DNA from 4 places in the Streptomyces sp. NPDC004610 genome. Region 2 is predicted to be linked to each of the others. Evidence: riboswitches for the same ligand, from Rfam matches in the RefSeq annotation. Region 2 holds a riboswitch; each other region holds the start of a gene.
The links. A riboswitch is a leader RNA that binds a small molecule or an ion and turns the genes downstream of it on or off. The one in region 2 is predicted to bind cyclic di-AMP.
Positions count from the first base shown of each region.

Region 1: it holds a riboswitch for cyclic di-AMP, as region 2 does, so the genes downstream of both, ABZX40_RS11610 (LysM peptidoglycan-binding domain-containing M23 family metallopeptidase) here and ABZX40_RS36370 (M23 family metallopeptidase) in region 2, are expected to answer to the same signal.
Region 3: it holds a riboswitch for cyclic di-AMP, as region 2 does, so the genes downstream of both, ABZX40_RS19650 (transglycosylase family protein) here and ABZX40_RS36370 (M23 family metallopeptidase) in region 2, are expected to answer to the same signal.
Region 4: it holds a riboswitch for cyclic di-AMP, as region 2 does, so the genes downstream of both, ABZX40_RS21810 (NlpC/P60 family protein) here and ABZX40_RS36370 (M23 family metallopeptidase) in region 2, are expected to answer to the same signal.

Region 1 covers NZ_JBEXLA010000008.1:215,526-219,157, reverse strand. The annotation lists gene ABZX40_RS11625 (XRE family transcriptional regulator) at 1-92, shown strand, start outside; gene ABZX40_RS11620 (DUF6126 family protein) at 89-322, shown strand; gene ABZX40_RS11615 (tyrosine-protein phosphatase) at 387-1,184, opposite strand; cyclic di-AMP (ydaO/yuaA leader) riboswitch at 1,636-1,833, shown strand; gene ABZX40_RS11610 (LysM peptidoglycan-binding domain-containing M23 family metallopeptidase) at 1,838-2,824, shown strand; gene ABZX40_RS11605 (SGNH/GDSL hydrolase family protein) at 3,078-3,632, shown strand, end outside.
Region 2 covers NZ_JBEXLA010000046.1:48,645-52,276, forward strand. The annotation lists gene ABZX40_RS36355 (alginate lyase family protein) at 1-265, shown strand, start outside; tRNA gene ABZX40_RS36360 (tRNA-Met) at 364-437, shown strand; gene ABZX40_RS36365 (PP2C family protein-serine/threonine phosphatase) at 724-1,818, shown strand; cyclic di-AMP (ydaO/yuaA leader) riboswitch at 2,044-2,199, shown strand; gene ABZX40_RS36370 (M23 family metallopeptidase) at 2,212-3,297, shown strand; gene ABZX40_RS36375 (PrsW family intramembrane metalloprotease) at 3,376-3,632, opposite strand, start outside.
Region 3 covers NZ_JBEXLA010000016.1:92,172-95,803, reverse strand. The annotation lists gene ABZX40_RS19660 (septum formation initiator family protein) at 1-118, opposite strand, end outside; gene eno (phosphopyruvate hydratase) at 223-1,509, opposite strand; gene ABZX40_RS19650 (transglycosylase family protein) at 1,990-2,694, opposite strand; cyclic di-AMP (ydaO/yuaA leader) riboswitch at 2,699-2,896, opposite strand; gene ABZX40_RS19645 (transglycosylase family protein) at 3,196-3,632, opposite strand, start outside.
Region 4 covers NZ_JBEXLA010000019.1:62,863-66,494, forward strand. The annotation lists gene ABZX40_RS21805 (tellurite resistance/C4-dicarboxylate transporter family protein) at 1-354, opposite strand, end outside; gene ABZX40_RS21810 (NlpC/P60 family protein) at 708-1,919, opposite strand; cyclic di-AMP (ydaO/yuaA leader) riboswitch at 1,926-2,099, opposite strand; gene pcrA (DNA helicase PcrA) at 2,406-3,632, shown strand, end outside.

The sequences.
Region 1 (3,632 bases), on a different contig from region 2:
CGGAGGGGGTCGAGCTGCTGTTCGTCCACACCCTCTTGCAGAGCCCCACGGCCGCGCTGTGCCTCGGCCCGATCACGGGAGAAACGCGATGAGCGAGATCAGCGGAACCAGCGAGATCAGCGGGACCAGTGGGACCAGCGGAGTCAGTGAGGCCACCGGCGCCCCCGCCGTCCCGGCCGCCGGGCCCGTCCAGCCCGTCAAGCCCGCCAAGGTCAAGGAGAAGAGCTACCCCGGCATCTGGATCCGACTGTTCATCTATGTCGCGGTCGGGCATGTCTTCGCCGCGTTCCTCTATCTGCTGTTCGAGGTCGGCGCGAAGTAGACGGGACCCGCGGCGGCCGGGCGCTGCTCAGCCGCCCGTCCGCACGCCTGCCCGTCCGGCGGTGTCAGCCCACCAACCGCTCCCGGAGCCGCTCACGGGTCTCCGGGGTGAGCTTCAGCCCCCGCTCCAGATACGGTTCGACACCGCCCCAGGTCTCCTCGATGGTCTCGAAGGCCGCCGTCAGATACTCGGCGCGCGCGTCGAAGAGCGGACTGAGCAGCTCCATGATCTCGGGGGTGTAGGCGGTCGCGGCGTCGCCGCCGCGGCGCACCTTGTAGCGGCGGTGCTTGGCGTTGGACTTCAGATAGTCCGCGAAGACCGCCTCCCGCTCCACCCCCACCGCCAGCAGGGTCACCGCGATCGACAGCCCCGCGCGGTCCTTGCCCGCCGCGCAGTGCATCAGGGCCGGGACACTGTCCTCGGCGAGCGCGTGCAGCACCCGGGAGTGCTCACCCGTGCGCTCGACGACGATCCTGCGGTACGAGTCGATCATCCGGCCCGCCGCCCGGCCCTCGGAGAGGATCTCCCGGAGCTGCTCCACCTCGCCGTCCCGGACCATCGCCCAGAACTCCGCCCCCTCCGCCGGGTCGCTCAGCGGCATGTTCACATTGCGCACGCCGGGCAGCTCGACATCCCGGCCCTCCAGGCCCCGGTCGGCGAGGTTGCGGAAGTCGAAGATGGTGTGCAGTCCGAGACCGCTCAGAAAAGCGGCGTCCTCGGCGGTGGCGTGCGCGAGATGGCCGCTGCGGAACAGCACCCCGTACCGCACCCGGCGGCCGTCCACGGTCGGCAGTCCGCCGACATCGCGGAAATTGCGGATTCCGGCCAGTTCGGGCTCGGTCGACGGGACCTGCTGCGTCACGGGGGCTCCTCCCAGTCGGCTCGCCTGCCCGGCTCCGTCGCCGGGTGGCAGCTGCCCTTCGACGATACGACATGACGAAACGGCCTAAAGGCGGGCAAAGAAGGCGGTCCGCCCCCTCGCCTCCCCCTCACCGCCCGATGCACCACTTCTCCTTCTGTGCCGTATCTGGGATTTCTGTCCGAATTGACATTCTTCATTACCTTGAATCCAACTCGTAAGGGAATAAAGGAAGCTGGAGCGGTGTCACGTGAGCAGCGTCATATCCGTGACCGTCTGTCGCCCGTCATGCTCACGTAATCAGTCCCGTTTTCATGGGCCCTTGAGTGATTCGACAGGTGGAAATGCGACGGAGGGTGACCGGCAAATACCACCATGGATCAAGAAGAGGGCCTTCGGGTGGAACCCCTTGCTTGTCCCTGCGCGTCTTGGTCGCTTACGTTCGCCACCGCATCCGGATGGAACGCCGAATCCTGCCGCTGTCCGGACCACGCACCCAACCCACCCGTGTACGGCAGGAGCGGGGGACCCACAGGACTCAACGCCTGTTCCGGTCTCCGGAACGGCTAGGGGTTTAGTCGCGTTCCCCCACGCGGCCGGGCATCTCCAGCTCGCACCCGACAGCTCACCTCGCAGGCGCCGGAGAGGAATTCACCATGCCCGCGAAGGGTAAGCACCGCCGTCCCCGGAGCCTGCGTTTTACGCGCTCCCTCGCCGTCGCCGGAACCGGCGGCGCCGCACTCGCCCTCCCGCTGATGGGTGCCGCCGGCGCCCACGCGGCCCCCGGCCAGTCCGTTCCCCAGAAGCCGGTGGAAGCCGTCACCGCGGCGCCCAACGCGGTGCCGCAGCAGACCGTCACCCGGATCGCCGACCAGAAGTCCGCGGCCCCGCAGACCAGCACCCGGACCTACTCCGTCAAGGTCGGCGACTATCTCTCGAAGATCGCCGACGAGCAGGACGTCAGCGGCGGCTGGCAGACCCTCTACGCCGACAACCGCGAGGCCGTGGGCGGCGACCCGTCGCTCATCCACCCCGGCCTCAAGCTGACCCTCGGCGGCAAGGCGTCCGGCGGCTCCACCGAGCAGCCGGCGAAGACCGAGCGGACCGAGAAGACCGACGAGACCCCCGCGACGGAACCGTCCGGCTCCTCCTCGGACGCCTCGGACGAGACCGGCACCCGGTCCTCGTCCTCCGGGGCCTCGGACACCGCCGCCCAGGCCCCGGCGTCGTCCTCGGGCGCCAGCCTCCCGGTCGCGAGCGGCGGCGTGGGCACCGCGTACCGCCAGTCCGGCAGCATGTGGTCCAGCGGCTACCACACCGGTGTCGACTTCTCCGTCCCGACCGGCACCTCGCTCAAGGCCGTCGGCGCCGGCACGGTCGTCTCGGCGGGCTGGGGCGGCGCGTACGGCAACGAGGTCGTCATCCGGCTCGCCGACGGCTACTACGCCCAGTACGCCCACCTCTCCTCGCTGTCCGTCTCGCAGGGCCAGTCGGTGAGCGCCGGACAGCAGATCGGCCTCTCCGGCGCGACCGGCAACGTCACCGGCCCGCATCTGCACTTCGAGATCCGCACCGGGCCGGGCTACGGCTCCGATGTCGACCCCATCGCCTATCTGCGGGGCAAGGGCCTCTCCCTCGGCTGAGGCACCCGCCGCCGCGCGCACCGCTCCGAAGGCCGGACCCCCCACCCCCGGGTCCGGCCTTCGGCGTGTCCGGCACCACCCCGGAACCGACATCTGACGATCCATCGGACATCGAGGTATTCCGCAATTGACCAAGGTTTGGTCCGTGGCTTTTGTCACCGCCCGTCAACCCCTTATTACGGTCGCGTAGCTCACATTCGAAGGGGAATCATGGGGCGATGTGGCAGACGATTCGAAGAATGACACCAGATCAGTGATCGGGTCGTACGTGGCGGTGGGGGACAGCTTCACCGAGGGCGTGGGCGATCCCGGCCCCGACGGGGCGTTCGTCGGCTGGGCCGACCGGTTCGCGGTACTCCTCGCGGACCGGCGCCCGGAAGGCGACTTCGACTACACCAACCTCGCGGTGCGGGGCAGGCTGCTCGACCGGATCGTGACGGACCAGGTGCCGAGAGCCGCGGCTCTCGCGCCCGACCTGATCTCCTTCTGCGCGGGCGGCAACGACATCCTCCGGCCGGGCAGCGACCCGGACGACGTGGCCGAGCGTTTCGAGCGCGCGGTCGCCGTCCTCACCGAGGTGGCCGGTACCGTCCTCGTGACCACCGGCTTCGACACCCGCGGGGTGCCGCTGCTCAAGCATCTGCGCGGCAAGATAGCGACCTACAACGGACATGTCCGGGCGGTGGCCGACCGGTACGGCTGCCCGGTGCTCGACCTGTGGTCCCTGAAGTCCGTCCAGGACCGCCGGGCCTGGGACGACGACCGACTGCACCTCTCGCCCGAGGGCCACACCCGCGTGGCCCTGCGG
Region 2 (3,632 bases):
GCTCCGGGCGGCGCTCGCCCTGCACACGCCCCAGGGCAAGGGCGGTCCCGCCCCCGCCCGGCTGTGCGGCGGGGACGTCGAGCGGAACCCCGACCCCGGACCCGAAGTCGCCGGACTCGAAGTCGCCCTCAACCATCTGGAGAACCGGCTCGGCACCCCCGTCCCCGCCGCGCACCGGCTGGCCACCGCCTCCCGCCCGGCCGGTACGGACGGACTGCTGGTCGCCTGGGAGACCCTCACCCACGCCGGAAACCCGGGCGAATAGCCCCGGAACGAAAGCCCCGAAACAGGGACAAAGCGCAGGTGGGTCGCCGGTGAGTGTGCAACCCCTCCCGTCCATGGCGTATGCTGGTGGAACACCGACGCGGGGTGGAGCAGCTCGGTAGCTCGCTGGGCTCATAACCCAGAGGTCGCAGGTTCAAATCCTGTCCCCGCTACTCAAGGCTCAGGGCCGGAATCCGGATCACGGATTCCGGCCCTGAGTGTTTCCCCCCTCCTCGCTCCCCTCCCCCACCTCCCCCGTTTCCTTTGTTCATCCGGTCGGACCGCCCGGCTCGCCCGCCACTCCCGCTCCGGCAACCCTGGACTGACAAGGACGACGGTGGGAGACGCGAGGTGCGGCCTGGTGAGGCGGAGGGCGAGGGGCCGTACACCGGGCCGCCGGGGAAGACCGTGCGACGCGGCGCACCGCGCGGCAGGGCACCGCAGGGCGGGTTCTCGTACATCCGACCGGTTGTGCGCGTGCTGCCGGCCCTGATGATCGTCGGCGGCGCGCTGTACGAGTCCCTGACGCCCGACCAGTTCACCGCCGTGCCGTTCTTCACCGCCGCGCCCCTGATCGCGGCGCCGCTGTTCGGGCTGCGGTACACCGTCCTGACCGGGGTGGTGGCGGTGGCGGTGATGTTCGTGGTGCACCTCGGGGTGGACCAGCCGTTCTCCGCCAAGACCATGACCGAGGTCATCACGGTGGCGACCGTCGCCGCGCTCGCCGTGCTGATCAATGTGCTGGTGCGGCGCAGCGACGCCCGGCTCGCCTCCGCCCGGGAGATCGCCGAGGCGGCCCAGCGCGCGGTACTGCCGGAACCGGACGACCGGATCGGCGGGTTCGACATCGCCGCCCGCTACGAGGCCGCCCAGGCGGGCGCGTTCATCGGCGGCGATCTGTACGCCGTGCAGGACACCCCGCACGGGGTCCGGCTGGTGGTCGGGGACGTGCGCGGCAAGGGGATGAGCGCGGTGGCGGCCGTGGCGGTGGTGATCGGGGCGTTCCGGGAGGCCGCCGAGCGGGAGGCCACCCTGGAGGCGGTCGCCGGACGGCTGGAGCGGGCGCTGGCCCGGGAGGGCACCCGGCGCGACGGGCTGGACGCCTTCGAGGGGTTCACCACCGCCGTGCTCGCCGAGATCCCGCCCGGCCGGGACCTGGTCCGGCTGGTCAACCGGGGCCACCCCGGCCCGCTGCTGCTGTACGCCGACGGCTCGCTGCGCGCCCTGCCCGCCGCCGAACCGGCGCTGCCGCTGGGGATGGGGGACCTGGGCAGCTGGCCGGACCGGGCGCAGGAGGCGGAGTTCCCGGACGGGGCCACGCTGCTGCTGTTCACCGACGGGCTGTCCGAGGCGCGGGACGGGCGCGGGGAGTTCTTCGCCCCGGAGGACGAGCTGGCGGGGCGGCTGTTCCGGGGACCGGCGGAGCTGGTGGAGGTGCTGTCCGAGGAGGTGCGGCGGCACAGCGGGGGCGGGATGGCGGACGACATGGCGCTGCTCGCCGTACGGCGGCCCGGGGCGGAGCCGGGGAGACCCGCGCTTGATCACGGTGAGTAAATGAACGACCGCCCTCCGCATAACATCTGAATCACCGTCATATTTTGGGGACCGTCGGCCATCGCCCGCATCGCGGTCAACTCGCCCGAATTTCGCCCGTTCATCGCCTGTGTGTCCAGCGTAAGAGCGTGAAGGATCTCCGGGAAGCGCTTGGAAATCACCCCTGGGTTCTATTACTGTCCGATAACGCAGCGCGGTCGTCCCAGCCGTCACAAGAGACGGCTCCGTGCTCAAGCGCCGAATTCCGCAAGGGAACCGGGGAACCACCACTTTGGGGTGAATCGGACGTACACCGCCATGGCGACATGGCCGGTGACGCCCGTAGGAGACCTTCCTCTCCGAACCCGTCAGCTAACCCGGTAGGCGATGAGGGAAGGAAAGGAGTACGCCTACGTGGCGTCAAACCGGCCTGCTCCAGGGGCCCCGTTCGTCCCCGCCCAGCGCAGCGGCGACACGGCCGACACCGTCGGCACCGGCGGTACCGCCGGTACCGCCGTCTATGGCGGCCCCCGCACCGACGAGGGCCCGTGGGAGGAATGGAACCCCACCGCGGAGACCGTCCGTCCGGTCCGCGGCGGCCGTCACCGGGTGGCCAAGCAGCGCGGCGGACTCGCCCGCGGCGGCCTGGCCCGCAGCTCCACGGTCCTCGGCGTCGGTGTCATAGCCGCCGTCGGCGCGGGCGGCATGGCCACCGCGCAGACCGGCAAGCCGCCGGTCGCCATCTCCCTGCCCGACCTCGCCACCTTCACGGACGACGAGGGCGACACGGCGGAGCCCGAGCCCGAGCCGAGCACCACCCCGCTCAGCAGCCTCGGCGTCACCCCGGTCGACACCGACCAGGGCACCACCGACGCCGGTGAGGCGCTGCGCGCCCGCATCCTGGCCCAGGCCGAGAACCAGCAGGAGCAGGTCGACACCAAGGCCGCCAAGGCGCTGCTCGCCGCCGCCGAGAAGGAGGCCGCCGAGGCCGCCGAGAAGGCGGAGAAGGAAGCCCGGGAGAAGGCCGCCGCCGAGAAGAAGAAGGCGGAGGAGGAGGCCGCGCGCAAGGCCGAGGAGGAGCGCCTCGCCAAGCTGGCCAAGCAGTTCGCGCTGCCGACCTCGTCGTACACCCTCACCTCGACCTTCGGGCAGGCCGGTTCGCTCTGGTCCTCCGGCTACCACACCGGCCTGGACTTCGCCGCGCCCACCGGCACCCTGATCAAGGCCGTCCACTCCGGCACCATCACCTCGGCCGGCTGGGACGGTTCGTACGGCTACAAGACCGTGCTCACCCTCGAAGACGGCACCGAGGTCTGGTACGCCCACCAGTCCTCGATCAGTGTCAGCGTCGGCCAGAAGGTCACCACCGGCGAGGTCATCGGCCGCGTCGGCGCCACCGGCAATGTCACCGGAGCCCACCTCCACATGGAGGTGCACACCGGCTCCGGCGGCAGCGTCGACCCGCTGGCCTGGCTCCGCGACAAGGGCCTCACCCCCTGACGGACCACTCCCGCTCCCGGCGGTCCTGACGACGACCCCCCGACGTCAGGGCCGCCGGTTCCGTCCGCCCGCCGCCCTTCAGGTGCGGTACGGGTTGTCGTGCGCGGGGTGGGGCGCGCCGACCGCCGACCGGGGCGGCCGGTACGCCGGGAACACCCGGACCGGCGGGGCCGTGAGATGGGCGGCGTGGGCGAGGGCGGGTCCGGCGATGTCCCGGCGCCGCCAGAGCGCCGCGAGCAGTTCCCGCTCCCGGGCGACGAAGTCGGCGCGGGCCCGGCCCCGGTCGCCCCGGTGGCGCAGCATCGCGAGCGTGGTCGCGTACGTCTCGTACTCGG
Region 3 (3,632 bases), on a different contig from region 2:
GCCGGGAGCGGCGGGCCTGGCGGCGGGTCTGCGAGCGGTAGACCCGCTCGGCGGTCTGCTCGCCGAGCAGCCGCAGCCTGGTGGCCGTGGAGAACCGGTCCCGTTCCTTCAGGGCCATGCCCCCGCCTCCCGTTCACACGCGCGTACGTCCCCGCACACGGTACGGGACCGGGTACGGGGACGTACGGACGACGCTTGCTGCGGGGCTCGGGTTCCGCCGGTTCAGCCCTTGAAGCGGGGGAAGGCGCTGCGGCCGGCGTACACCGCGGCGTCGTCGAGGATCTCCTCGATGCGCAGCAGCTGGTTGTACTTGGCGACGCGCTCGGAGCGGGCCGGGGCGCCGGTCTTGATCTGGCCGCAGTTGGTGGCGACGGCGAGGTCGGCGATGGTGACGTCCTCGGTCTCGCCGGAGCGGTGGGACATCATGCACTTGAAGCCGTTGCGCTGGGCCAGCTCGACGGCGTCCAGGGTCTCGGTCAGCGAACCGATCTGGTTGACCTTGACGAGCAGCGCGTTGGCGGCGCCCTCCTCGATACCGCGGGCGAGGCGCTCCGGGTTGGTGACGAAGAGGTCGTCGCCGACGATCTGGACCTTGTCGCCGAGGCGCTCGGTCAGCACCTGCCAGCCCGCCCAGTCGTCCTCGAACAGCGGGTCCTCGATGGAGACCAGCGGGTAGGCGGCGGCCAGCTCCTCGTAGTACTCCGTCATCTCGGCGGCGGAGCGCTCCTTGCCCTCGAAGAGGTACTTGCCGTCCTTGTAGAACTCGGAGGCGGCCACGTCGAGCGCGAGGGCGATCTGCTCGCCGGGGACGTACCCGGCCTGCTTGACCGCTTCGAGGATGAGGTCGAGGGCCTCGCGGTTGGAGCCGAGGTTCGGGGCGAAGCCGCCCTCGTCGCCGAGGCCGGTGGACAGGCCCTTGGTCTTCAGCACCTTCTTGAGGGTGTGGTAGACCTCGGTGCCCCAGCGCAGCGCCTCGGAGAAGGACTCGGCGCCGATCGGGGCGATCATGAACTCCTGGATGTCCACGTTCGAGTCGGCGTGCGACCCGCCGTTCAGGATGTTCATCATCGGGACCGGCAGCAGATGCGCGTTCGGACCGCCCAGGTAGCGGAAGAGGGGGAGGTCGGACGCCTCGGAGGCGGCGTGGGCGACGGCGAGGGAGACGCCGAGGATGGCGTTGGCGCCGAGCGAGCCCTTGTTGTCGGTGGCGTCCAGGTCGAACATCGCCTGGTCGATCAGGCGCTGCTCGGTGGCGTCGTAGCCGACCAGCTCCGGGCCGATCTGCTCGATCACCGCGAGGACGGCCTTCTCGACGCCCTTGCCCTGGTAGCGGTTGGGGTCGCCGTCGCGCAGCTCGATGGCTTCGAAGGCGCCGGTGGAGGCGCCGGAGGGAACGGCGGCACGACCCGTGCTGCCGTCGTCGAGGCCGACCTCGACCTCGACCGTGGGGTTGCCTCGGGAGTCCAGGATTTCCCGGGCTACGACGACGTCGATGGACGGCACGAGCATCTCCTTCGTGGATGTGACGCGGGTGGCGCAGCGGCCGGACGCGGTCGTGCGGGACCGCGGCGGCTCTGCGAGACGAGCCTAACCGTCCCGGGGGGATCGGCCAGCCGGTCTCCCACCCCTCGGACGGAACCGATCGTAAAATGTTTCCGAATGGAACAAATACGGGGGTTCGACGGCCGGAGGGTTGGCGCGAAAGGGCCCCGCCCCGGTGCGTACGGGGGATTCACGCACCGGGGCGGGGCGGGCCGTGGGGACGGGGGCCCCACGGGGTCTCTCGGGCTCTTCTCGGGCTCCCCGGTGCCGTAACCGGCGGAGGGTGCCGCCGGGGGGCGGCGGAGGGTGCCGCCGGGGGGCGCCCGTGTGAGGTCGTACCGCCAGCGTGGGGGGTGGGGCTGTGGGGGGAGCCTGAGCCGCCTGTGGGTCGGCCGTGAGGTGTTGCGGGGCGACCCGGTCGGCGGCTGCGGCTGCGGCTGCTCGGGACTACTTCAGGTGGAGCTGCTGGCCCGGGAAGATCAGGTCGGCGTCGTCGACGATGTCGTTGTTCCGCTCGAACAGCTGCTGCCAGCCGCCCGCGACATCGTGCTCGGCGGCGATGGAGCTGAGGGTGTCGCCGGAGACGACCTCGTACTCGCCGTCGCCCTTCTCGACGGTTCCGCCGGTCGGGGTGGTGACGGTCTCGTCGGACGCGGCCGGGCGCTCCTGCGAGCGGGAGGTGCTGGGCTCCTCGGTGCGCTCGGGCCGAGCGGGCTCGGGGGCGGGCTCCGGAGCGGTCTCGGGGGCCGTCTCGGGGGTGGTCGAGCCGCCGCCGTAGGGGGTGTTGGACAGGCCCACGCCGCAGGTCGGCCAGGCGCCCTTGCCCTGGCCCGCGAGGACCTTCTCGGCGATCTCGATCTGCTGCGCCTTGGTGGCCTGGTCGGCGGTGGCGGCGTACTGCGTGCCACCGAATCCGGCCCAGGTGGAGGCCGAGAACTGGAGGCCGCCGTAGTAGCCGTTCCCGGTGTTGATGGACCAGTTGCCGCCGGACTCGCACTGGGCGACGGCGTCCCACTCGGACGCGGTGGCGGCGGAGGCGTTGCCGGCCGCGACGAACGGGGCGGCGACAGCGGCGCCGGTGACACCGGCGAGCGCGATGACACGGGTGGCCTTGGACGGACGGCGGTGCTTGCCCTTGCCGGAGAACAGCATGTGGAGATCCCCTCACCGACGCCTACGAGGTGAGCTGTCGGGTTCGGGCCGGTTGAGTTGCCCGGCCATGTCCCGTACGGGGGTTTTCATCCCGTACGTCATGGCTTCACCCCAAGCCGGGTCCGTGCGGTCGAGTCGCCTCAACCTCCGTCACCGGCGCTTACCTTGGGTCCCCCGCTCCTGCCTACGGCGCTTGACGCGACGACCGTTCCCGTACGACCACCGGCAGGATTCGGCGTGGCGGCCTCGGGGCCCGCTGCTTGCGAGCGGTCCTGACCGTAGACACGCGATTCCCGGAATTTCAAAGACGATCAGGGCTTCTGAGACTCATCCCACACTTTCCCCAAACCCGGACATTCGACGCGAAGGGGGACGTGAACTCCCGTCACTTCCGGCCCACTTCTCCCTCCGGGTGGGGCCGGGGAGGAGGGCAGGAGAGGGCCTGGAGTGGACCCAGGGAGGGCTCGGACATGGCGTGGGCGGGGCTCGGTCCGCGACCGGCTAGCCGCCGACGGTGAGCGTCTGACCGGGGACGATGTGGTTCGGGTCGCCGTCGAGCACCGCCTCGTTCAGCCGGTAGACCTGGCGCCATCCGCCGTCGACCTCAAGGGAGTCGGCGATGGAGCTGAGGGTGTCGCCGGAGCGGACGGTGTAGCTCCGGTCGAGCGCGTCCTTCTCGCCGCCTCCGTCACGCGAGGCCCTCGGGTCGGACTCCCCCGCCCTTACTTCGCCCAATTCCCCCACTTCATCCGATTCCTCTACCGCGTCCGTCGCATCCGGCGCCGGGGCCTGCGTCGAGCCCTCGCCGGTCGCGGAGTCACTGGGGAAATCAGAGGAATCAGGTGAATCAGGTGAATCGGGGGAATCAGGGGAATCAGGGGAATCGCTTGAATTGCCCGAGAAAGTGTTGGGCTTCTTCGTGTCCTTGGCCGGGGTGC
Region 4 (3,632 bases), on a different contig from region 2:
CAGCACCGGCCACAGCAGCGCGGCGACGGCCAGCAGGGCCTCGGCGAGATGCTGCCAGTTCTGCGCGGACAGCCGGGTGCCGAGGACGGTGGTCGCGGCGACGGCGGTGAGCGCGGCGGGCGTACCGGCCTCCCGCAGCCAGCGCGGGCGGTCGCCCAGGAGCCGTGCCGCGAAGTCCGCCGCCAGGGCCAGCCAGGTGATCCCGGCCACCGCCAGCAGGATCCCGGACAGCACGTCGTAGCCGGTCAGATGCAGGCCGGTCGACGCGATGCCGGTCGCCATGACGGCCGCCCCGGCCGCCGGTGGACGCTGCGCCCACCAGGCGCGGAGGGAAGGGGTGCCGGTGCCGGACATGGGGCGATCGTAAGGAGCGCGCCGCCTGGGACGGCGGGGGCGCGCACGGGGGTGGACAGAAAGGGGTAAATGGGTACCTTGTGGGCAATTTGCGGGCGCCTTCGGTGGCCACCGGCGGCCGATGGGCGGACGCCCGCCCCCTCCCGTAACGGCCCCCTATGACCCCCACAAAGGGGCGCGCGCCCTTCGACACGCGCCCCCGGCGCTCAACCGCCCCCAGGGCCGGTTCACTACCTCACGCCCCCCGAACCGACCCCCCCGGACCCGACGCCTTCCGTTCCGTTCCGAACCGAACCGAACCGAACCGAACCGAACCGAACCGAACCGAACTGAACCGCCCCGAACCGGCCCGGTCAGGCCGGCCGCACCACGCTGTGGATGGACGACTCGCCGTCGTAGAAGATCGACTCCTCGCGGACGTACGCCCCCGGCTTCGGGGCGTGGATCATCATGCCGTTGCCGATGTAGAGGCCGACATGGGTGACGTCGTCGTAGAAGAAGACCAGGTCACCGGGTTGGGCGGCGGAGACGGAGACCGTGGTTCCGGCGTTGACCTGGTCGTAGGTGACCCGGGGGAGGGAGACGCCGGCGGCCTTCCAGGCGGCCTGGGTGAGGCCGGAGCAGTCGTAGGAGCCGGGTCCAGTGGCGCCCCAGACATACGGCTTGCCGATCTGGGCGCGGGCGAACCCGATCGCCTTCTCGGCCTTGGTGGCGTAGGCCGGGTCCGCGGCGGAGGAACCGGAGTCGGAGCCGGAGTCGGAATCGGAGCCGGTCGAGCCGGAGTCCGAGCCCGAGGAGCCGCTCTGCTCCTCGTTCTGCCGCTCGGCCGCCGCGGCGGCCTCCTGGCGGCGCTGCTCCTCGGCCTGCTGCTGCCGGGCCAGTTCCTCGGCCTTGCGCTCGGCCTCCTCCTGCTTCTTGCGCTCGATCTCGGCGAGCCGGGCCTTCTCCTCCGCCGTCAGCTCGGAGAGCAGCTCGCGCGCGTCCGCCAGCTTCTGCTGGACCGTCGCCTTGGCCGTCTTGAGGTCGTCCTGGGTGTCGGAGAGCGTCTCCAGGCTCTCGCCGGCCTCCTGGCGCTTCTCCATGGTCTCGGACTGCTGGACGAAGTAGTCGTCGACCGCGGTCTTCTGGCGCTCGGTGAGCCGGCCCATCAGCTGGGTCTGGTCGAAGTAGTCCTGCGGCGAGTCGGCCAGCAGCAGACTGGCGGTGCTGGGGGCGGCGGCCCCGGTGCGGTACTGGGCCGCGGCGTAGGAACCCAGCTCCTCGCGCGCGTCGTTCAGCTTCTGGGTGCGCTGCGCCACATCGTCCATCAGGGTGTCGAGGCGCTTGCGCTGCTTGCCGGTCTTCTCTTTCGCCGCGTTGTACTTCTCCGTCGCCGACTCGGCCTGGCGGTAGAGGTCGTCGACCTTCTTCTCGACCTCCTCCAAACTCGGCTTGTCGTCCGCGGGCGCGGCGTTGGCCGTCTGCGAGAGCAGGGCGACGGAGGTCAGGGCGGCGGTGGCGAGGACCGGGGTCCGTATTCCGGCCATGCGCGCGCCCGTGGGGTGGGACTTGCGGTGCGACGCCAAGGAGGCGACTCCTTCCATGGGCCGCCTACCGGGTTAGCTGTCGGGTTCGGGCGGGTGCTTCGGAAGGGTTGCCCTACGGTCCGCTCCCGGGACGGAAGTCGGGACCGATTCACCCCAGGTGTCGGTGGGTCCCCGGCTCCGGCCGCCCTGGGGGCTCGCCGGACTCGACGGAGGCCGGACGGCCCGGCGACGTTCGCCGGTGGGGGTCGTTCGGCCTGCCCGGAACCGTAGCCAACTGGTGTGGCGCCTGTGAAGGTTGGTGGGCGATATGCCCGATACATTTTCGTGACCTTTCCGCCCGGCGGCCCTCCAGGCACGCCCCGCACCCCCTCCCACCGCGCTCTGCTCAAGATCCGCCACCCTGTGTGACCGGACCGGGAGGGCTGCCGGGGAAAGGGGGCGCAGGGCCGGGAGAGAACGGGAAAGTGCGGGAAAGGACCGGGACGGCCGCGGGTTGTCAGTGGGGCGGCCTAGACTCGGAGAGCGATGAGCAGCCTCTTTGACGACAGCTTCCTGGCGGACCTCCGAAGCCCCCGCGGGCACGAGGAGGAACCCCCGCCTCCGCCCGAGGACGAGCACGTACCGGAGCCGGTTCCGGACGATCTGTTCGGCGGGAAGTTCGACGCGCCCCCGGACCGGGACGCGTACTACCGGGACGGCGCCCCGCGCCCCGCGCTCGACCCGGCCGCGCTCCTGGCGGGGCTCAACGAGAACCAGCGCGCGGCGGTCGCCCACGCCGGGACCCCGCTGCTCATCGTGGCCGGCGCGGGCTCCGGCAAGACCCGGGTGCTCACCCACCGCATCGCCTACCTCCTCGCCGAGCGCGGTGTCCACCCCGGCCAGATCCTCGCGATCACCTTCACCAACAAGGCCGCCGGTGAGATGAAGGAGCGCGTCGAGCAGCTCGTCGGCCCGCGCGCGAACGCGATGTGGGTGATGACGTTCCACAGCGCCTGTGTGCGGATCCTGCGCCGCGAGTCCAAGAAGCTCGGCTTCACGTCGTCGTTCTCGATCTACGACGCGGCCGACTCCAAGCGGCTGATGGCCCTGGTCTGCCGCGATCTGGACCTCGACCCCAAGCGCTACCCGCCCAAGTCCTTCAGCGCCAAGATCAGCAACCTCAAGAACGAGCTGATCGACGAGGAGGACTTCGCCGCGCAGGCCACGGACGGCTTCGAGAAGACCCTCGCCCAGGCGTACGCGCTCTACCAGTCCCGGCTGCGCGAGGCCAACGCCCTCGACTTCGACGACCTGATCATGACCACGGTGAACCTGCTCCGCGCGTTCCCCGATGTCGCCGAGCACTACCGCCGCCGCTTCCGGCACGTCCTGGTGGACGAGTACCAGGACACCAACCACGCCCAGTACGCGCTGGTGCGCGAGCTGGTCGGCACCGGGGAGCGCGCCCCCGAGGATCTCGACGTACCGCCGGGCCCGGACGAGCCGACGCCCGCCGAGCTGTGCGTGGTGGGCGACGCCGACCAGTCGATCTACGCCTTCCGAGGCGCGACGATCCGCAACATCCTCCAGTTCGAGGAGGACTACCCGGACGCGACGACGATCCTGCTGGAGCAGAACTACCGCTCCACCCAGACGATCCTCACCGCAGCCAACGCGGTCATCGAGCGCAATGAGTCCCGCCGCCCCAAGAACCTGTGGACCAACGCGGGCGCGGGCGCGCGCATCACCGGCTATGTCGCCGACACCGAGCAC